Regions from separate parts of the Allobosea sp. 29B genome, predicted to be linked through region 3. Evidence: riboswitches for the same ligand, from Rfam matches in the RefSeq annotation. Region 3 holds a riboswitch; each other region holds the start of a gene.
The links. Region 3 has a riboswitch for cobalamin ahead of metE (5-methyltetrahydropteroyltriglutamate--homocysteine S-methyltransferase). Riboswitches for the same ligand answer to the same signal wherever they lie in the genome.
Positions count from the first base shown of each region.

Region 1: linked by a shared signal. The riboswitch ahead of GV161_RS12695 (CbtB domain-containing protein) and the one ahead of metE (5-methyltetrahydropteroyltriglutamate--homocysteine S-methyltransferase) in region 3 are both predicted to bind cobalamin.
Region 2: linked by a shared signal. The riboswitch ahead of GV161_RS15860 (ABC transporter substrate-binding protein) and the one ahead of metE (5-methyltetrahydropteroyltriglutamate--homocysteine S-methyltransferase) in region 3 are both predicted to bind cobalamin.

Region 1 is NZ_LR733817.1:2,585,399-2,592,207, forward strand. It holds gene cobN (cobaltochelatase subunit CobN) at 1-808, opposite strand, end outside; gene cobW (cobalamin biosynthesis protein CobW) at 813-1,862, opposite strand; gene GV161_RS12685 (DUF1636 domain-containing protein) at 1,859-2,284, opposite strand; gene GV161_RS12690 (CbtA family protein) at 2,333-3,088, opposite strand; gene GV161_RS12695 (CbtB domain-containing protein) at 3,099-3,272, opposite strand; cobalamin riboswitch at 3,307-3,488, opposite strand; gene cobU (bifunctional adenosylcobinamide kinase/adenosylcobinamide-phosphate guanylyltransferase) at 3,535-4,059, shown strand; gene cobO (cob(I)yrinic acid a,c-diamide adenosyltransferase) at 4,074-4,685, shown strand; gene cbiB (adenosylcobinamide-phosphate synthase CbiB) at 4,682-5,662, opposite strand; gene cobD (threonine-phosphate decarboxylase CobD) at 5,661-6,665, shown strand; gene GV161_RS12720 (D-2-hydroxyacid dehydrogenase) at 6,772-6,809, shown strand, end outside.
Region 2 is NZ_LR733817.1:3,254,449-3,261,257, forward strand. It holds gene GV161_RS15840 (threonine aldolase family protein) at 1-811, opposite strand, end outside; gene GV161_RS15845 (LysR family transcriptional regulator) at 965-1,885, opposite strand; gene GV161_RS15850 (amino acid ABC transporter substrate-binding protein) at 2,113-3,129, shown strand; gene GV161_RS15855 (aconitase family protein) at 3,204-4,910, shown strand; cobalamin riboswitch at 4,950-5,160, shown strand; gene GV161_RS15860 (ABC transporter substrate-binding protein) at 5,367-6,404, shown strand; gene GV161_RS15865 (iron ABC transporter permease) at 6,401-6,809, shown strand, end outside.
Region 3 is NZ_LR733817.1:969,837-976,645, reverse strand. It holds gene GV161_RS31310 (hypothetical protein) at 1-16, shown strand, start outside; partial or broken gene GV161_RS04675 (HNH endonuclease) at 486-779, shown strand; gene metE (5-methyltetrahydropteroyltriglutamate--homocysteine S-methyltransferase) at 1,548-3,893, opposite strand; cobalamin riboswitch at 4,008-4,210, opposite strand; cobalamin riboswitch at 4,364-4,562, shown strand; gene GV161_RS04665 (ribonucleoside-diphosphate reductase subunit alpha) at 4,675-6,809, shown strand, end outside.

The DNA of each region.
Region 1 (6,809 bases), 1.6 Mb from region 3:
CGGCGAGAGCCGCCGCAATCGCCTCGACCATCGCCGTATCGCCGGCGGCGACGCCGGAGCGGTAGACGAGAATGGGAATGAGCGGGGCGTTCGCCGGCAGGATCGCTAGGGCTTCGCGCCAGGGGAGGGGAGCCGCGTTCGGGCCGAGACCGAAGAGCGTGGGAAGCGGGATAGGGGCAAGGTCGCGCCGGCCCTCATCCCCCTGCCGGGACCTTCTCCCCCGAGGGGAGAAGGAAGCTGCCAGGGTTGTCGCGCTTTTCGTTAGCTGACCCTTCTCCCCTCGGGGGAGAAGGTGGCCCGGCGAAGCCGGGTCGGATGAGGGCAGCGCAGCGAGATAGTCATCGATGCGCGCCAGCAACCGCCGCATGTTCTCGGCACCGCCACCTGCATGGAAATAGCCCAGCAGCTCCGCCGCGAACTCCGGCGGCACCGTGCCGTATCCGGCGAGCCGCTCATCCTCACGGTCATCGCCCGGCAAAACCGCCAGAGCGATGCCATTCTGCCGGCAGGCGGCGGCGATCTGCTCGACGCCGTAGCGGAGATAGTCGAGCCCGCCGAGGCAGCGCAGCAGGACGAAGCGTGAGCCGGCGAGCGTCTTCTCGATCAGCAGGTCGATCGAGAGCGGATGCTTGAAGCGCCGGAGTGGGACCAAACGCAGGTCAAGCCCGCTATCGGGCGCGGCAGCCGCCAGCGCCGACAGGTCACTGTCGCTGAAGGAGAGGACGACGAGGTCTCCCGGCGGCAGAGCAAGGTCGACGGCGTCTTCGCCGTCGTCGAGCCTCACCTCGCTGGTCGAGAGAAGATGCATCGCATCAGCCGGCGAGCGCTGCTTCCACAGCGGCGCGGTCGAAGCCCTTGAGACCGATCACCACGAGCCGGCCGTCGCGAGCCTCATCCGCCCCCCAGGCCCGGTCGTAATGGTGGCCGACGCGCCGGCCGACGCCCTGCACGACGAGCCGCATCGGCTTACCGGGGATGCCGGCAAAGCCCTTGAGGCGCAGCACGCCCTCGGCCTCGGCCGCCCTGGCGACGCGGGCGACGAGCTCTTCCGGTGAGCCGGCCTGCGGCAATGGCAGCGCAACGCTGTCGAAGTCGTCATGGTCATGATCCTCGCCCTCGCCATGATGCGAGGGACGGGCGGCGAGGTCGGTCTCGGCGGCGGCACCGAGCCCGATGATCAGGGCCGGCTCGACCTTGCCATGGGCGGTCTCGACCACCTTGATCGCCTTGGGCAGATGCTGGGCGATCTCGGCCTTGACCCGTTCGCGCCCGGCGGCATCGAGGATATCGCTCTTGTTGAGCAGGATCAGGTCGGCGCAGAGGATCTGATCCTCGAACACCTCCTCCAGCGGGTTGTCGTGGTCGACAGCCTGGTCCTGTGCGGCCTGCGCCTTCAGAGCCTCGGGATCGTCGGCGAACTGGCCTTCGGCCACCGCCGGCCCGTCGACCACGGCGATGACGCCGTCGACGGTGACGCGCGAACGGATCGCCGGCCAGTTAAAGGCCTTGACCAGCGGCTTCGGCAGAGCCAGGCCCGAGGTCTCGATCAGGATGTGCTGCGGCGGGGTTTCCCGGTTCAGCAGCTTTTCCAGCGCCGGCACGAAATCGTCGGCGACCGTGCAGCAGATGCAGCCATTCGGCAGTTCGACGATGTCGTCCTGCGTGCAGCCCTCGATCCCGCAGCCGGCGATGAAGGAGCCGTCGAAGCCGAGATCGCCGAATTCGTTGACGAGAACGGCGAGGCGCTTGCCGCCGGCATTCTCAAGCAGATGGCGGACGAGGGTGGTCTTACCGGCGCCGAGGAAGCCGGTGATGATCGTGCACGGCACCTTGCCGAGCACGGGGTTCTGCGGAGCGTTCATTGATCAGATCCTTGCTGGCGCGGCAGAGGGGGCACGCGCGCGACCACGCCCTTGCGGAACGAGGCGGGTCTTTCCTTCCAGGGAACGATGCCGTTGGCGCTGGCGGCGAATTTTTCCGCCCCGCTGACGATCTCGTCGAGATGAAGACCGGCGTCGAGATCGCCGATCAGATAGGTCCACTTGCCCTCGGCCGCGAGCGCGATCGTGCAGGGCCGCTTGCAGACGGAAAGGCATTCGACCGGGATGACGGCGATGCCGCTGCCGGCCATGCGTTCGGAAAGCGCCGCCGCGAGGCCAATGCCGGGCTGGTCATAGCCCTCCGGCAGGTCTTCGCGCTGGCGCCGGCAGACGGTGCAAACATGGATGGTGCAGCCCAGCTCCAGCCGGGCTTCCGTCGCGAGGGCGAGATCGCCTCCGAGCATCGAAACGCCTCCTTGGATTGGCGTGGCCGTCGCCGGCCGCGCGAGGCGTCAGGCGACCGCGGTCACGGCGCTGCGGCGCGCGAGCCAGGGCCAGAGCACGCCGACGGCGAAGCCGGTGACGAGCCAGAGCGCGGCCTGGATGGCGAGCGAAAGCGCGGCGAAATGCGCGGCGATCTCGGCCGGCACCTTGCTTTCCGGCGCGGCCGGATGCGGCGCACCGATCAGATGCGGCAGCAGCAAGGCGAGTACGGCGAGTGCCCGAGCCCAGGAAGCCTCGACGCGCAGGAAGACGAAGAGCGCGCCGGCGGTGACCACGGCCGTCAGCAGCCACCAGAGCTGTCGCTGCTGCAGCTCGGCCGCCGCGGAGCCCGGCAATTCCGGCGCCAGCCCCATGGCTGGAGCAAGGCCGAAGGCAAGGAAGCCGCAGACGGCCCAGGCGAGCGCCCGGCGCTGGTCGATCTGTTCGTTCGCGGCGATCATCCCGCCGAGCAACAATGCGGCGAAGCCGATCGCGGTGCCGATCGTCACCAGGCTGGTGAAGGCGGTGCGCTGCAAGCCGTCCTGCGGCTTCCATTCATGCTCGCCGGTGTGCTCGGCGCCGGCTTTCGGGTCGTTATGGGCGAGAACGATGCGGGCACCGTCAGAGAAGGCGGCTTGCATCGGTGCGCCCTGCGCGCGCAACGCCGCCTCATAAGTCTCGGCCTTGAGGATCAGCGGGGTGGTGGTGACGTGCTGGAGCGCCGAGATCAGCAGCCCAGCCAAAAGCCCGGCCAGGATGCTGACCGTGAGAACACGCGTGACCATGTGCTTCCCCTCAATGACAGGGAAAAGCGAGGCCGTGACGGGTGTCGTGCGCCGCGTTGTGGACAGTGGACGAGGCGGCGAAGCCGACGGTGTAGATCAGCACGAAGCCGAGGATCAGCGCGGCGGCGACGGCTTTCGCCCGTTCCGAAACGCTGGCCTGGCTGGTGACGGTAGCCGTATTCATCTGGTTCTCCTTGGCCACCCCACCGGCAGCCTGCTGGACGACATCGAAAGACGGCAGGTCTCCTGGCTCACGGCTTGGTGTCCTGCTCCGCCTTCCCGGGAAACCCAGTGGCCGATGGCGCAGGACGCGCCGCTTACAGTTGCGGGGGCAGCCGCGGTCCTTCACCGCGTTCCCTTTTCACCTCGTCGTCGAGGCACCGTCACGGATGATCATTAGCCACAGGCGCGGTGCTGTGCAATGCACGACGTATCCTTGGAAACGAATGCCAGATATGACCCTTCCTCCGCTCACCCTCGTCCTTGGCGGCGCCCGCTCCGGCAAGAGCCGTCACGCCGAGGCGCTGATCGAGGCGCTGCCGGCGCCTTGGACCTATATTGCGACTGCCCAGGCCTATGACGACGAGATGCGCGCCCGCATCGCCGAGCATCGCGCCAGGCGCTCGCGCGATTGGCAGACGGTCGATGCGCCGGTGGCTCTGCCCGAGGCGATTCGCAACGCCAGGCCCGGGCAACCGATCCTCGTCGACTGCCTGACGCTCTGGTTGACCAATCTGCTGCTCGCCGAGCGCGACATCGCGATCGCCACCGGTGAGCTCGTGGCAGCTTGCCGCGAGGCGAGCGCGCCGGTGGTGCTGGTCTCGAACGAGGTCGGCCTCGGCATCGTGCCGGACAATGCGCTCGCCCGCCGCTTCCGCGACGAGGCCGGCCGCCTGCATCAGCGGCTTGCGGCGCAGGCCGGGCGCGTGGTCTTCATGGTCGCCGGATTGCCGATGCAGGTGAAGTCGTAGAGCGAAGTGACGAGATGACGAACGAGGTCGAGGACGCTGCCCGCCATAAGGCGAAGATGGAAAAGCGCAAGGCGGTGCAGGACGCCGAGGTCGCTGGCAAGACGCTGGAGAAGGGCCTGCTGATCGTCAATACCGGCCCGGGCAAGGGCAAGTCGACTGCCGCTTTCGGCCTGATCCTGCGCGCGCTCGGCCATGGCTGGCGCATCGGCGTCGTCCAGTTCATCAAGGGCGCCTGGTCGACCGGCGAGCGCAAGGCGCTGGAGGCTTTCGGCGACCAGGTCTCCTGGCATTCGATGGGCGAGGGCTTCACCTGGGAGACGCAGGACAAGGCCCGCGACATCGCTGCCGCGACGCGCGCCTTCGAGAAAGCCAGGGAGTTGATGGCCGACGAAGGCATCCGGCTGCTGGTGCTCGACGAGCTCAATATCGCCCTGCGCTACGACTACCTGCCGCTCCCCGAGGTCGTGGCGGTGCTGCAGGCGCGCCGCCCTGATCTCCACGTCGTCGTCACCGGCCGCAATGCCAAGCCGGAGCTGATCGAAGCGGCTGACCTCGTGACGGAAATGACGCTGGTGAAGCACCACTTCGCCGCCGGGGTAAAGGCACAGGAGGGGATCGAGTTCTAGAGGGCTAGCGCGAACAGAATTCCAATTCCCGCCAACCCCCAGAGCAGCAGGCAGGCGCGGCGATAGAGGGCAAGAGCCCGCCGGATATCCGCAGCCGTTGCCTCCGCCCTTCCATCGCCCATCCAGCCATCCTCGACCCTGACCGCGCCATAGACGCGCGGGCCGGCCAGGCGGAGCCCGAGCGCACCTGCCATTGCAGCCTCCGGCCAGCCGGCATTGGGCGAGCGGTGGCGGCGGGCATCGCGGCGCACGGCGCGCCAGGCGGCGCCGGCATCGGCCTGCCGGTCGAGCGCCGCGGCGACGGTCAGCAGCAGCGCGGTCAGCCGCGAAGCCGGCAGGTTGACGAGATCGTCGAGCCGGGCCGCCGCCCAGCCGAAGGCGAGATGGCGTGGCGATTTGTGGCCGATCATCGAATCGGCGGTGTTGATCGCCTTGTAGAGCACCCCGCCCGGCAGGCCGCCCACACCGAGCCAGAAGGCTGGCGCGACGATGCCATCGGAAAAATTCTCGGAGAGACTCTCGATCGCGGCGCGTGCGACACCGGCTTCATCGAGGCTCTCCGGATCGCGACCGACGATCATCGAGACAGCCTTGCGTCCCCCGATGAGCCCGCCCTGCTCCAACCCCTCGGCGACGCGGGCGACATGCTCATGCAGGCTGCGCTGTGCCAGCAGGCTCGAGGCCAGCAGCGCTAGCGGCAGCAGAGCGAGCGGCCCGGCAAGACGGCAGAGTGCGGCAAGGACAAATGAGACGACGAGCGCCACCCCAAGCAGGATCACGAGCGCAACGACGCCGGCCACTCGCCGCATCGCGAAACTCATGGTCTCGCGATTGAGGTGGCGATCCAGCCAGCCGATCAGCGCGCCGATCCAGGTGACGGGATGGCCGATCCATGCGAACAGGCGCGCCGGATAGCCGATCGCCGCCTCGATCAGGAGGGCGGCGAGGAGGAGCGGCAGGCTTGTGGAGAGCGACATGGCGGCCGGGGAGATGAAGGAGACGATCTGGCATGGCGGCGACCTCGCCACGGTTAAGGCGCTGTTTCCACAGGTGCCAGAACCCTGGATCGATCTCTCGACCGGTATCAACCCGATCCCCTATCCGCTTCCGGAGCTGCCGTTAAGCCTGTGGCACCGCCTGCCAGGCAAGGCGGACGAGGCGAGGCTGCTCGCCGCAGCCCGCAAGGCCTACCGCATTCGTCCGCAAAGCGGCCTCGTCGCCGCCCCCGGCACGCAGATCCTGATCGAATTGCTGCCGCGCCTGGTCCCGGCCGCGACTGTCGCCGTGCTCGGCCCGACCTATGGCGAGCATGCGTCGGCCTGGCGCAAGGCGGGAGCGACGGTGCGCGAGATCGCCGATCTCGCCGAAGCCGGCGATGCCAATGTCGTCGTGCTGGTCAATCCGAACAATCCGGACGGGCGCGTCGTCGCCCAGGAGAGGCTGGTCGCGCTGGCCGGATTGCTCGGCGCGCGAGGCGGCCTGCTGGTGGTCGACGAGGCCTTTGCCGACTTTGCACCCGCGATGAGCCTGTTGCCGATCCTGCCGGAGGGGGCTCTCGTTCTGCGCTCCTTCGGCAAGGCCTACGGGCTTGCCGGTCTGAGACTCGGCTTCGCCGCTGGCGAAGTGCGCTTCACCGACGCCCTTCAGGCGATGCTCGGCCCCTGGGCGGTGGCCGGGCCGGCGCTGCATGTCGGAGCCGTCGCGCTTGGCGATGCGGAGTGGCTGTCCGCCGCGGGCGAAGCGCGAGATGCCGACAGCAGGCGGCTCGATGCGCTGCTTGCGCCGCTAGGCCGGGTCGTCGGCGGTACCGTGCTCTATCGCCTGCTCGAGACGCTGCAGGCGCCGGCCCTGTTCGACCGCCTCGGCCGCGCCGGCATCTATGTCCGCCGCTTCCAGCACAATCCCTCGCGCCTGCGCTTCGGCCTGCCGGGGGATGAAGCGGGCTGGTCGCGTCTGGCGCAGGCGCTCACGCCGGCTTGAGCCTCGCTGTGCGGTCATCGCAGCCGGCGCATGCGGGTGAGAGTGGGACGAAGCTGCGCCTCGACGCTATCGTCAGGTGATTCCAGCGATCCGGAGATAATACGCAATGCAGCCTTGGCCGAAGCAGTCCGCCCTCACCATCGG
Region 2 (6,809 bases), 2.3 Mb from region 3:
CCAGGCCCTTGGCCAGCGCCCTGGCGTTCTCGTGGTCCTCGGCCAGTCGCTCGACATGGTGGTCGAGCGCATAGATGCCGGCGGCGGCCAGGAAGCCGGCCTGCCGCATCGCGCCGCCCCAGCGCTGCTTGAGACGCCAGGCCTGGCGGATGAAGTCGCGCGAGCCGGCGAGAACGCCGCCGACCGGGCCGCCGAGACCCTTGCTCAGATCGATCCAGGCGCTGTCGAACGGGCCGGCATAGTCCTTCGCCGAGACGCCGGAGGCGACGACGGCGTTGAGTAGGCGCGCGCCGTCCATGTGGAGGACGAGGCCAGCTTCGCGCGCCACTGCGACGATGTCTTGGATGGTTGCTAGCGGCCAGATTGCGCCGCCGCCGAAATTCGCGGTCTGCTCGACCGAGACCAGCCGCGACTGCTGGAGGTAGCGGCTTTCCGGCCTGATCGCGCGCCGCAGCGTCTGCGCATCGAAGATGCCGTTCTCGCCCCGGATGCCGCGGACCATGACGCCGGCGAGCGCCGCAGGGCCACCCCCTTCCGAGACCATGATGTGCGCGCTCTCGTGCACGATGATCTCGTCGCCTGGGCGGCAATGGACCGCGAGCGCGATCTCGTTGCACATCGTGCCCGACGGCAGGAACACCGCCTCCTCCTTGCCGAGCATGTCGGCGACGCGGGCGCAGAGATCGAGGACATTGGGGTCCTCGTCCTTCTGCTCGTCGCCGACCTCGACCGACATCATGTAGCGTCGCATGCCGTCGGTCGGCTTCGATTTCGTATCGCTGTAGAGATCGATGAACGCCGACCGGTGCATGGTCTTCCTCTCCTGATCACGGTCCTGCCTTGTGATCATCGAGCCCGGCTCGAAGTCTTCCCGTGGCGGCTACCGGCCTTCGGATTGCTAGCGGCCGAGCCTTCGGCAGACCAATCGAAAATGGCAGGCAGTCCATACGTTATCGATATGGCTTCAGGCGTTCAGATGGGCTTCGCAGCGTGCCAGATAGTCGTCGCGCACGGATTTCAGTTCGGCCACGAAGAGCTCGATCAGCGGCGAGGAGGGGCGGTGCCGCGCCCGCAGCAGCGTCGAATGGAACGGCCCCCCGGCCGAGAAGCGGCGCATGACCAGGCCGGACGAAACATAGTCCAGCGCCGTCAACGGGTTGATGATCGCAACGCCGGCGCCGCGCAGCGCCATCGCGCAGGCCGCGGCGCTGTTCGAGGTCTCGATGACGAGCCGTCTCTGCACGCCGACAGTCTCGAAGGTGCGGTCGAGCCGTTTGCGATAGGGGTCGTGGTTGATCATGAAGATCGAGCTGACGCCATCAAGGTCGGCGGGGTCGATCGCGCGTCGGCTTGCGAGCGGGTGGTCGCCGGCCATCACGCAGACTTCGGCCGGCGCGCAGAAGGTTTCGTGCTCCACACCCAGCGACGTCATGTCGTAGGCGGCAATGCCGAGATCGAATTTCTGGTCGTTGATCAGTTCGCCGATCCGCCAGGACACATGGGTTTCGACCGTCAGGCTGACGTCGCCATGCTTCCGGACGAAGGCGGTGACGACATCGGCGATGAAGCCTTGCGAGAAGGCGGGTGCGCAGACGATGCTGATATTGCCGTTCTGGAAGTCCTTGAGGGTGGCTGCTGCCCGCCGCAGATGGTCGAGCCCCTTGAAGACCGTGTTGACCTCCTGGGAGAGCGCGAACGCGTAGGCGGTCGGCACGAGGCGCCCCCGGACCCGGTCGAAGAGCTTGGCGCGGGTCGCTGATTCCAGCTGCTTGATCGAGCGGCTGACCGCCGGCTGCGAGGTGAACAGCATCTCGGCCGCCCCGGTGACGGTGCCTGCCGCCATCACCGCCTTGAAGCACTCGATCATTCTCAGATTGAGGTCCATGCGAGAGCAGGTCCCATATCAGAATCGTATGGATGGCGGTCGGTTTTTTATTTGTGAGCCGCGAAGGCCGGATGTCAAATGCCGGTACTGGGCATCGTCATGTGGCGGTCGGGAGATACTGCTGAAGGCATGCAAGGTAAAGTTGAACGCCACGATACCGGTGAAATTCGACAGCAACGGTTCGCAGAAACACGCCGTTGGCGAGATAAGAACATCAGGGGGATTCTATGAAAGCTGCATCGGCTTTGGTGGCGCTGTGCATCACTATTGGTTTCTGGCCCGCCTCGGGGCAGGCGCAGACCCTCGAGCGGATCAAGGCCCGCGGCAAGATCATCTGCGGGGCGAGCCAGGGCGTGCCCGGCTTCTCGCTGCCCGATGCCAACGGCGTCTGGAAGGGCTTCGATACCGACATGTGCCGCGCCCTCGCAGCCGCGATCCTGAACGATCCGATGAAGGCGGAGTTCATGTCGCTCTCCGCCAAGGATCGCTTCGCGCCGCTGCAATCCGGCGAGGTCGACGTGCTGACGCGCACCACGACCTGGACGATCGCGCGCGACAGCCTGTTTGGGCTGAACTTCACCGCGGTGAACTACTATGACGGCCAGGGTTTCATGGTGCCCAAGAAGCTCGGCATCGAGAAGCCAGAGCAATTGGCCGGAGGCTCCGTCTGCGCGACGCAGGGAACCAGCAACGAGATGAACCTCGCCGACTTCTTCCGGTCGAAGGAGCTGAAATTCGAGCCGGTCGTCTTCGCGACCAATGACGAGGTCGTCGGCGCCTATGAGGCCGGTCGCTGCGATGCCATCAGCCTCGACGTCTCCTCGCTCGCCGCCATCCGCCTGAAGTTTCGCACCCCGGACGAGCATGTGATCCTGCCCCAGCTGATCTCGAAGGAGCCGTTGGGAAGCTTCGTCCGGGCCGGCGACGACCAGTGGTTCCGTATCGTCCGCTGGACGCAATTCGCTCTGCTGAACGCCGAGGAGCTCGGCGTCACCAAGGCGAATGTCGACAAGATGGTCGATTCCAAGGTGCCCGATATCCGCCGGCTGCTTGGCAGCGAGGGCAATGCCGGCGAAGGGATCGGGCTGAGCAAGGACTGGGTCGTGCGGATCATCAGGGCCGTCGGGAATTACGGCGAATCGTTCGAGCGCAATCTCGGCAGCGAGAGCCCGCTGAAGCTGGCGCGCGGCGCCAATAATCTCTGGACGAAGGGCGGGCTGCAATACGCGCCTCCCATTCGGTGATATCAACCGCGGGGAGGGCCGGAGTACGCGCCGGCCCCGACCCGGTCCCACAACCGCCTTCGTCGATCCGCGAGATGACTCCAGCTTCGAGACAGGACAATGGGATCGCGGTCGTTGCCGGGGTCGCCGCCGGACCGATCGTCGCTCTTGGCGAGCCCTTGAGCTTCTGGGGCGGCGTTGATCCCGCCACGAGCACGGTGATCGACGTGCACCATCCCGCCCATGGCGCCTCGCTTGCCGGCGCAGTGGTGTTGATGCCGACCAGCCGGGGCTCCTGTTCGGGCTCCGGCGTGCTGCTGGAGCTGGCTCTCTCCGGCAAGAGTCCCGCCGCGCTGATCTTTGCCGGCGCCGAGGACACGCTGACGCTCGGCGCAATCGTCGCTTCCGAGATGTTCGGGCGCCGCATCCCGGTCATCCGCCTCGCCGAAGAGGCTTTCGCCATCCTCTCCTCGGCGCGGCATGCGGTGATCGCGCCGGATGGCGTTTCGGCCGATGGCGGGCGGGTGCGCATCCCTCTCGCTGCGGCGGCGGATGCGGGGCTGCTGTTGTCTCCCGCTGATCGCTGCATGCTCGACGGCAAGGACGGGATCGCTGCCCAGCAGGCCATGCGCATCCTCGTCGCCATGGCGAGCCAGCAAGGAGCGACTGGGCTCCTCGATGTGACGCGCGCCCATGTCGATGGCTGCATCTATGCGGGCCCGGCCAATCTGGTCTTCGCCGAGAAGATGGAGGAACTGGGCGCGCGCGTCCGCATCCCGACGACGATGAACGCGATCTCGGTCGACCATGCGAACTGGCGCCGCCAGGGCGTCGCGCCCGAATTCGGCGAGCCGGCGTCGCGCCTTGCCGAGACTTATGTCCGCATGGGCTGCCAGGCGAGCTTCACCTGCGCGCCTTATGCACTGCCTGAGCCGCCGGGCTTCGGCGAGCCGATCGGCTGGTCCGAATCGAATGCGGTGATCTTCGCCAACTCCGTGCTCGGCGCCCGCACCGCCAAGCACCCGGACTTCCTCGATTTCTGCATCGCCGTCACCGGCCGCGCCCCGCTCGCTGGCGCTTTTCTCGACGAGGGACGCCGGGCGCGCCGGACGGTCCGGGTCGAATTGCCGGAGGATGCGGACAGCGCAGCCTGGCCCCTGATCGGCTACCTTGCTGGCCTGGCCTCGCCCGACCTGATCCCGTTGATCAAGGGCCTGGCGAAGACGCAACCGACACGGGACGATCTAAAGGCGCTCTGCGCCGCCTTCGGCACGACCTCGGCGGCGGCAATGCTCCATATCGAGGGGATCACGCCGGAAGCGGACAGCCTCGGCGGCGCCCCCGAGGACGAAGTCGTCATCACGCGCGAGCATCTTGCCGCGGGCTGGCGCAAGCTGAACGAGGGGCCCGCGGACGTCGATCTCGTCGCCATTGGCAGCCCGCATGCCTCGCTGGACGAATGCCGGGCCGTCGCGGAGCGCCTCGATGGCCGCTCTGTCGCGGCTGCGCTCGCCGTCATCATCACGGCCGGGCGGGAGGTCGTCGCCGCGGCTGAAGTCGATGGCACGATGGCCAGGCTTGCGCAGAGCGGCGTCGCGGTCATTCCCGATCTCTGCTGGTGCTCGATCACCCGCCCGGTCTTCCCGGAGCAGGCGAAGGTGGTGCTGACCAACTCCGGCAAATACGCCCATTACGGGCCGGGGCTCTCCGGCTGCGCCGTCAGGCTGGGGACGCTCGACGACTGCATCGAGGCTGCGCTGACGGGTATCGCTCCCGCGCGGCTGCCCGCCTGGCTCGCCTGAGCCATCGGTTGGCAGGCTTGACCCTGCGGCACGGCCTTATAGGGTGACCGCGATCGAGGTTCTCCGGGTTGCTCCCGGAGCTAAGAGGGAATTCGGTGAGGCGTATTCCGCCAAAGCCGAGGCTGCCCCCGCAACTGTAAGCGGCGAGCTCTCCGTCCATCGTCCACTGGCGCTGATCGCGCCGGGAAGGCCGGGCGGAACCGGCATCGACCCGCGAGCCAGGAGACCTGCCCCGGTCGTCGAAGACGTCTTTCGGACGGGGTGTTCCGGAGCTGTGTGTCGATGGCGGCGATGCCCTCCATCCATCCACGCCCCCGCGCAGTTCCCCGCCTGCCATCTCGGGGAGCGATGAGACCCATGTTCACGAACACCGTCCGCGCCGTCGCGCAGAGCTTGACGGCTGCGCGCCGACCCTTCTATCAGAAATGCAACATTGTTACATTAAAGGCTTGTCCCGTGCCGGCTACCCGCCATCTCGCCCGCCTGCTGCAAGGACCGGTTGCAGCGCTCCTCGGCACTCTGTTCGCGGGTGCCGCCTTGGCGGCGCCGACGCAATATCCGCTGACCCTCGAGAATTGCCGGGAGAGCGTGACTTTCAATGCACCGCCCAAGCGCGTCGTCGCGATCGGCCAGACCCAGACCGAGATCCTCTATGCGCTTGGCCTCGGCGACCGTGTCGTCGGCACCGCGGTCTGGTTCTCGCCGGTCGCCAAGCCCTATGAGGCGGTGAATGCCAAGGTGAAGCGTCTCGCCGACAACGATCCGAGCTTCGAGGCGGTGCTCGCCCAGGAGCCCGATCTCGTCACCGCGATGTTTGAATGGCATGTCGGGCCCAACGGCATCGTCGGCAAGCGCGATCAGTTCGCCAAGGTCAAGGTCCCGACCTATGTCTCGCCGACCGATTGCGTCGGCAAGGACAATTCCGGCGCCGGCGACGGCGTACGCACCCAGATGTTCACGATGGAGCTGGTCTATCGCAACATCCGCGAGTTCGGGCAGATTTTCGACGTCTCCGACCAGGCCGATGCGCTCATTGCCGAGCTCAAGGCTCGTGAAGACAAGGCGGTCCAGGCCGTGGCGAACGTCAAGGCCAAGGACGTGCCGGTCGTAGTCTGGTTCTCCAGCCGGGATATCAAGGGCGACGGCTTCATGGCCGGCAAGAACGGCGTGCCCGCCTACATCCTGTCGAAGCTCGGCGCCCGCAACATCATCGCCACCAATGAGGAATGGCCGCTGGTCGGCTGGGAGAGCATCGCCGGCGCCAACCCTGCTGTGATCGTCACGGTGAAGATGGATCGCCGCCGCTTCCCGGCCGATGACATCGAGAAGAAGCTCGATTTCCTCAAGACCGATCCCGTCGCCAGCAAGCTCGATGCGGTGAAGAACCAGCGCGTCGTCATCCTCGACGTCGGCGCGACCCGCGCCGGGCTCGACACGGTCGACGGCATCGAGACGCTCGCCAAGGCGATCGCCGGCTTCGGCCTCGCTCCTTGAGCCACGCTGCCCACGGCCCGAACTGGCCGGCGCGGATCGCCATCGCGTTGGCCTCACTCGTCGCGCTCACCGTCTCGGTGGCGCTGGCGGTGACGATCGGCGAGATGCGCATTCCGTTCGACACAGCGCTGCGGGCGCTCGGCAACGGGCTGTTCAGCCTCGACTTTCCGGTCAGTGCGATCCAGCAGGGCGTGATCTTCGATTACCGGCTGAGCCGGGCGCTGATGGCTGGCCTGTGCGGCGGCGCGCTGGCGCTCTCGGGCGCGATCCTGCAGGCGCTGCTACGCAACCCGCTGGCGGAGCCCTATGTCCTCGGCATTTCCGCCGGCGCCTCGACCGGCGCCGTCGCGGTGCTGATCCTCGGCGTCGGCATTGGCGGCACGGCGCTGAGCGTCTCGGCCGGGG
Region 3 (6,809 bases):
CGTCGTATCGCATTGAACCGCGTTGACCGCCAAAGCGTAGCGGCCGAAATCGCGGCCTCCGCCTATGCTCCCGCACCCGTTGGCTCGGCGCTGACTTATGGCCTGATCAGCGTCTGCCTTTTCGGAGTGGCCGTGTGGGGCGTCGGGAAGTTCTATAGCATCGAACTTTTTCCGCATGCAGCGCCGCTTGCCGTCAGCGCCTTGCTGCCATTCGCATTCGGTCTGTGGCTGAGACGTAGGCGGAAACGCCGCCACCTGCGCGCTCGTTCGGTGGAGCGAGGGGAGCCGGCAGCGCCGATGTGAGGCTGTCATAGATACAAACATCGCCTTTCTCCCGCGCCAGGTACAGTTTCCCGGAGGTCGATCCATCTGCGTCGTACCAGACCGCCCGGACCTTCAAGAGGCTTGACCGGCCCGCTTCTGCCAGCCTTCGTGCTGCCGCAGCTATGCCGCCACTGCCATGCTGCGCATGCTGGGAACTAGGCGGCGGCGGCCGGACCGAGGTCGCCGCGGCTCACATTCGTTCCGTCGAAGCGAATGGGCCCGACATCGTCAACAACGGCATCGCCTTGTTGGGCACCGCTCACTGGATGTTCGATCGCGGTTCGATCGGCCTGTCCGACGACCTCGACATCTTGATCTCCCGGCAGGCCAATGATGCGGATGGGCTATGCAGCTTCATTAACAAGACGGGTCGAGCACTACCGCCACTGCGGGCCCACGACCGCCCGCATCCGCATTTCCTGCGGTGGCATCGGGACAATTACTTCAAACAGTGACCGTTAGCGGAAGCGAGCCAAGAGGCCCTATGCGGCTCCGGATCGTACTTGTAACCGCGAGGTAACCACGGGCTTTCGAGGCCTTTCGGCAAGGCTCTCAAAATGCTCAAGCTCAAAAAGCAAAAAGCGCCGGAAGATACGACGCTTACGTGCCTCCCAAGTCTTGTGATTGCTTGGATTGGGCGAATGGATTCGAACCATTGATCCCAAAATTGGCAAGAGATCGTTCATCGTACCTGGTTAGTACTGCTGTTTTCATCCAATTCACTTCGGTGATGCTCTGTTGCGTGCGGTGAAATTGCACCTGACGTAACCTGCGAGACCATGGTTGCATATTGTGAATGGATCGACACTGACGAACCTGCAACCCGCGTGTAATCCGGCACTCGATCGGGATCGCTATTTCCGAAATTGTTGTGCTTAGGTCTGCGTGCTTTTCTTTAGTTGGAAGTTAAAGCGCTCACGATGAGAAATATTGTTGAATTTCAGTGTACAAAGAAGTTTATTCTCTATGAGAAATCGTCGGATATATTTGGCCTATCTTATTTCAAGATACAGCGTGCTACCGCTCATGGCGGTCTTCCTGCCTATTTTCTTCTGAGCAGTCGAAAATATGTGAAACTGCGGGAGATTGTGGAGGTCATCGAGAAAAGTAGGGCGCTGGTAAACCGCAAGTAATCCAGCGGCGTGTGCTGCGCATCCGTAGTTGGCGGCGGCCTGTTGCCATCTCAGAAAATGCGGCAGCCCAGAAAGGCTGCCGCAATCTTTTCAGTATCGCGCCAAGCGAAGTGCCCGGGCTGCTTCGACCATGTTGATCAGCGCCGGCCTGACCTCTTCCCATTTACGGGTCTTCAGACCGCAGTCCGGATTGATCCAGAGCTGATCGTCGCTGAGGCGCTGGCGCGCAAGGTGAAGCAGCTCCTTCATCTCGGCGACCTCGGGTACGCGCGGCGAGTGGATGTCGTAGACGCCGGGGCCGATCTCGTTCGGGTACTGGTAGCTGCGGAAGGCCTCCAGCAGCTCCATCTTCGAGCGTGACGTCTCGATCGAGATGACGTCGGCGTCCATCGCCGCGATCGCGTCGATGATCTGGTTGAACTCCGAATAGCACATATGGGTGTGGACCTGCGTCTCGTCGGCGACACCGGAGGCGCAAATGCGGAAGCTCTCCACGGCCCAGTCGAGATAGTGCTTCCAGTCGCCATGGCGCAGCGGCAGGCCCTCGCGCAGCGCCGCCTCGTCGATCTGGATCATCGCCGCACCGGCCTTCTCCAGGTCGAGCACCTCGTCGCGGATCGCCAGCGCGATCTGCTTCGACGCGTCTCGCCGCGGGATGTCGTCGCGGACGAAGGACCAGTTCAGGATGGTGACGGGGCCGGTCAGCATCGCCTTCATCGGCTTCTTGGTCAGCGACTGCGCATAGCGCCACCATTCGACCGTCATCGGCTTCGGCCGCGAGACGTCGCCATAGAGGATCGGCGGGCGCACGCAGCGCGAGCCATAGCTCTGCACCCAGCCATGGCGGGTGAAGGCGAAGCCGGCGAGCTGCTCGCCGAAATACTGCACCATGTCGTTGCGCTCGAACTCGCCATGGACGAGCACATCGAGGCCGATCTCCTCCTGCCAGCGCACAGTCCGTGCCATCTCCTCGCGCAGGAACTGCTCGTATTCGGCATGGCCGAGCTGGCCCTTGTCATGGGCGGTGCGAGCCTTGCGGACCTCGGGCGTCTGCGGGAAGGAGCCGATCGTCGTGGTCGGGAAGGGCGGCAGATTGAAGCGGGCGCGCTGCAGCTTCGCGCGCTTGGCAAACGGGCTTTCCCGGCGCCCGAAGGCCTCGTTGATGGCTGCCATACGCTCGGCGACAGACTTGTCATTGACCTTCGGCGAGGCCTTGCGGGCCGCGGCCGCCGCAGACGACGAGGCGAGCTTATCCTTGACGCTGTCGCGCCCAAGACCGAGCGCCTGACCAAGCGTCGCGAGCTCCTCCATTTTCTGCACGGAGAATGCGAGCCAACTCTTCACGTCCGGGTCGAGATTGGTCTCGAGCTCGAGGTCGATCGGGCTGTGCAGCAGCGAGCAGGACGGCGCGACCTGGACATGGTCGGTGCCGCGCCTCGCGATCACCGGCTCGATCCGTGCCAGCACCTTCTCAAGGTCCGTGCGCCAGATATTGCGGCCGTCGACCACGCCGAGCGAGAGTACAAGACCGCGCGGAGCCTTGGCGAGAACCGGTTCCAGTTGCTCGGGAGCGCGGACGAGATCGAGATGCAGGCCCGCGATCGGCAGGGAGACGGCGGTGTCGAGATTGTCACCGAGCGCGCCGAAATAGGTTGTCAGCATCACCTTGAGCTTCGGCAGGGCGTGGGCGATCGTCGCATAGGTGCGCCGCAGCGCTTCGCGGGCGTTCTCATCGAGATCGAGCACCAGGCAGGGCTCGTCGATCTGCACCCAGTTGGCGCCATTGGCCGAGAGCCGGCGCAGGACGTCGACATAGACCGGCAGCAGTTCGCCGAGCAGCGAGAGTGGATCGAAGGCCGGATCCTTGGCCTTGCCGAGCTTGAGGAAGGTGACCGGGCCGAGCAGTACCGGCCGGGTCTCATAGCCGAGTGCCTTGGCCTCGCGATATTCCTCGACTGGCTTCAGCGAGGCGAGCTCGAAGCGCTGCCCGGCCGCGAACTCCGGCACCATGTAGTGATAATTGGTGTCGAACCACTTGGTCATCTCCTGAGCGGGAGCGCCGTGGGAGCGACCATGCCTGTGATGGGCGTGGCCGCAGGAAGCTTCCTCGTCGCCGCCCTGCGAGCCACGCGCCATGGCGAAGTAGGTTGCCAGCGATACGGCGCCACCCTTCCAGCCATAGATTGCAGGGATCGCCCCGACCATGACGCTGGTGTCAAGCACCTGGTCATAGAAGGAGAAGTCGTTCGACGGGATCACCGTGATCCCTTGCGCCTTCTGACGCGCCCAGTTGGCGGCACGTAAGGCCCGGGCAGCTTCGAGGAGCGACTTCTCGTCGGACTTTCCGGCCCAGAAGCTTTCGAGCGCGGTCTTGAGTTCACGGCGCGGGCCGATCCGCGGCGTGCCGAGAGTGGCAACGGAGACTGATTGAGACATAGGCTTAACCCCAACAAGTTGGGGGCAAAGGCCAGAGCGGACGCGGGACGATGACCGGCCGGAGATGGAATCCGGGCGGTGCCGCCAAGCGCACCACCGGGACACCCCGCCCGAGGACGTTCATGGTGTCGCGGCAGGTCTCCTGGCTCACGGGTCGTCGCTTGTGCCCGTCTTCCCAAGGCCGGAAGCCTCAGTGACATGGGTGGGCAGCAAGCTCGCCGCTTACAGTTGCGGGGGCAGCGCCGGCATCACACCGGCTTCCCTCTTAGCTCCGATGCAGCAAGCCACACCAGAGAACCTCGACGCCTGATGATGGCCCGTCCTTCACCGGCCGTCAATAGACGATATAAAGACATCTTTATGTCTCCATATTTAGAAGCTATCAGGGAGCGGGCGCCGAGCTGTCCCCGCTTTCCACATCTCGACTTGGAAGCATGCACGACCAGTTGACAGAGCATGGGCCAGTGACACTAAATCTAGTGGTCGATGGTCTCTCGATTCGCAAGATCGAGAGCTAAGAGGGAAGCCGGTGAGAGACCGGCGCTGCCCCCGCAACTGTCAGCGGTGAGTTCGCGTCCATGTAAGTCACTGAGGCCGCAAGGCCTTGGGAAGACGGACACGAGCGGCGATCCGTGAGCCAGGAGACCTGCCGCGACCCTAGTTTACGTCCACGGGCGGGGTGTCCCGGTGGTGCGCTTGGCAGGTCGCGGCTTTGGGTTGCCGCGCGCCTTCTCGACGCAACCGCTCGGCCTTTGCTCCCAACATCTTGGGGTTGATGCCGATGTCTCTTTCTCTTGAAATCGAGCGACCTGCTGCCGTTCCAAACGCGAGCCGGGCGTCCGTGTCGCCTTCGGCGACTTCGTCCGAGCCGGGCTACCAGCTCATTAGACGCAACGGCGCGGTGACGCCGTTCGATCCCTCCAAGATCGCGGTCGCGCTCACCAAGGCCTTCCTTGCCGTCGAGGGTTCCAGCGCCGCCGCCTCGCGCCGCATCCATGATGTCGTCGCCGAATTGACCGAGCAGGTCGTTGCCGGACTGACTCGCCGCGCCGCCACCGGCCGTACCTTCCATATCGAGGACGTGCAGGACCAGGTCGAACTCGCGCTGATGCGCGGCGAACACCACAAGGTCGCCCGCGCCTATGTGCTCTACCGGGCCGAGCGGGCGCGTGAGCGCGCTAAGGCGGTCGATGCAAAGCCCGCCGCCGCCGCGGCTCCCTCCCTGCAGATGAAGCTCGCCGACGGGACGCTCGTTCCACTCGATGCCGCCCGCCTCGACAAAGTCGTACGCGAGGCTTGCGCCGATCTCGACGGCGTTTCTCCCGAGCCGGTGCTCGCCGAGGTGCGCCGCAATCTCTATGACGGCATCTCGCTCGACGAGCTGGCGCTGGCGCCGATCCTCGCCGCCCGCACGCTGATCGAGAGCGAGCCGAACTACGCCAAGGTCTCGGCGAGGCTGCTGCTCGACAAGCTGCGTCGCGAGGCGCTGAGCTTCGTCCATGGCCATGCCGAACAGGCGACGCAGGCCGAGATGGCCGGCCGCTATGGCGAGTATTTCGAGGCCTATCTCAAGACCGGCATCGAGAACGAGCTGATCGACCCCGAGCTCGGCCGCTTCGACATCGCCCGCATCGCCGCCGCGCTGAAGCCGGAGCGCGACCTGCAGTTCGACTATCTCGGCTTCCAGACGCTCTACGACCGCTATTTCCTGCATGTCCGCGGCAACCGCTTCGAGCTGCCGCAGGCCTTCTTCATGCGCGTCGCCATGGGCCTCAGCCTGCGCGAGATCGACCGCGAGGCACGGGCGATCGAGTTCTACGGTCTGCTCTCCTCCTTCGACTTCATGGCCTCGACCCCGACCCTGTTCAATTCGGGCACGCTGCGGCCGCAACTCTCCTCCTGCTTCCTGACCACGGTCGCCGACGATCTCGACGGCATCTTCAAGGCGGTGAAGGACAATGCGCTGCTCGCCAAATATTCCGGCGGTCTCGGCAATGACTGGACGCCGGTGCGCGGCCTCGGCGCCCATATCAAGGGCACGAATGGCGAGAGCCAGGGCGTCGTGCCGTTCCTGAAGGTCGCCAACGACACCGCCATCGCGGTCAACCAGGGCGGCAAGCGCAAGGGCGCGGTCTGCGCCTATCTCGAGACCTGGCATGTCGACATCGAGGAGTTCCTCGACCTCCGCAAGAACACCGGGGACGACCGCCGCCGTACCCACGACATGAACACGGCGAACTGGATTCCCGACCTGTTCATGCAACGCGTCGAGGCTGGCGCCGACTGGACGCTGTTCTCGCCGGACGAGGTTCCCGACCTGCATGACCTCTATGGCAAGCCGTTCAAGGCCGCCTACGAGGCCTATGAGGCGAAGGCCGCCGCCGGCCAGATCAAGGTCTTCAAGCGGGTGAAGGCGGTCGATCTCTGGCGGCGCATGCTGACCATGCTGTTCGAGACCGGCCATCCCTGGATCACCTTCAAGGACGCCTGCAATCTGCGCTCGCCGCAGCAGCATGCCGGCGTGGTGCACTCCTCGAACCTCTGCACCGAGATCACGCTCAACACCTCGGCCGACGAGGTCGCGGTCTGCAATCTCGGCTCGGTCAACCTGGCGGCGCATGTCAGCGGGGAGGGGCTCGACCAGGCGCGGCTTAAGCGCACGGTGACGACTGCGATGCGGATGCTCGACAATGTCGTCGACATCAATTTCTACACGATCCCCGAGGCGCGCCGCTCGAACCTGCGCCACCGCCCGGTCGGCCTCGGCCTCATGGGCTTCCAGGACGCGCTGCAGACGCTGCGCCTGCCGGCTGCGTCCGAGGACGCGGTCGCCTTCGCCGATACCTCGATGGAGGCGATCAGCTTCCACGCGATCTCGGCCTCGGTCGACCTCGCCGCCGAGCGCGGCCGCTATCC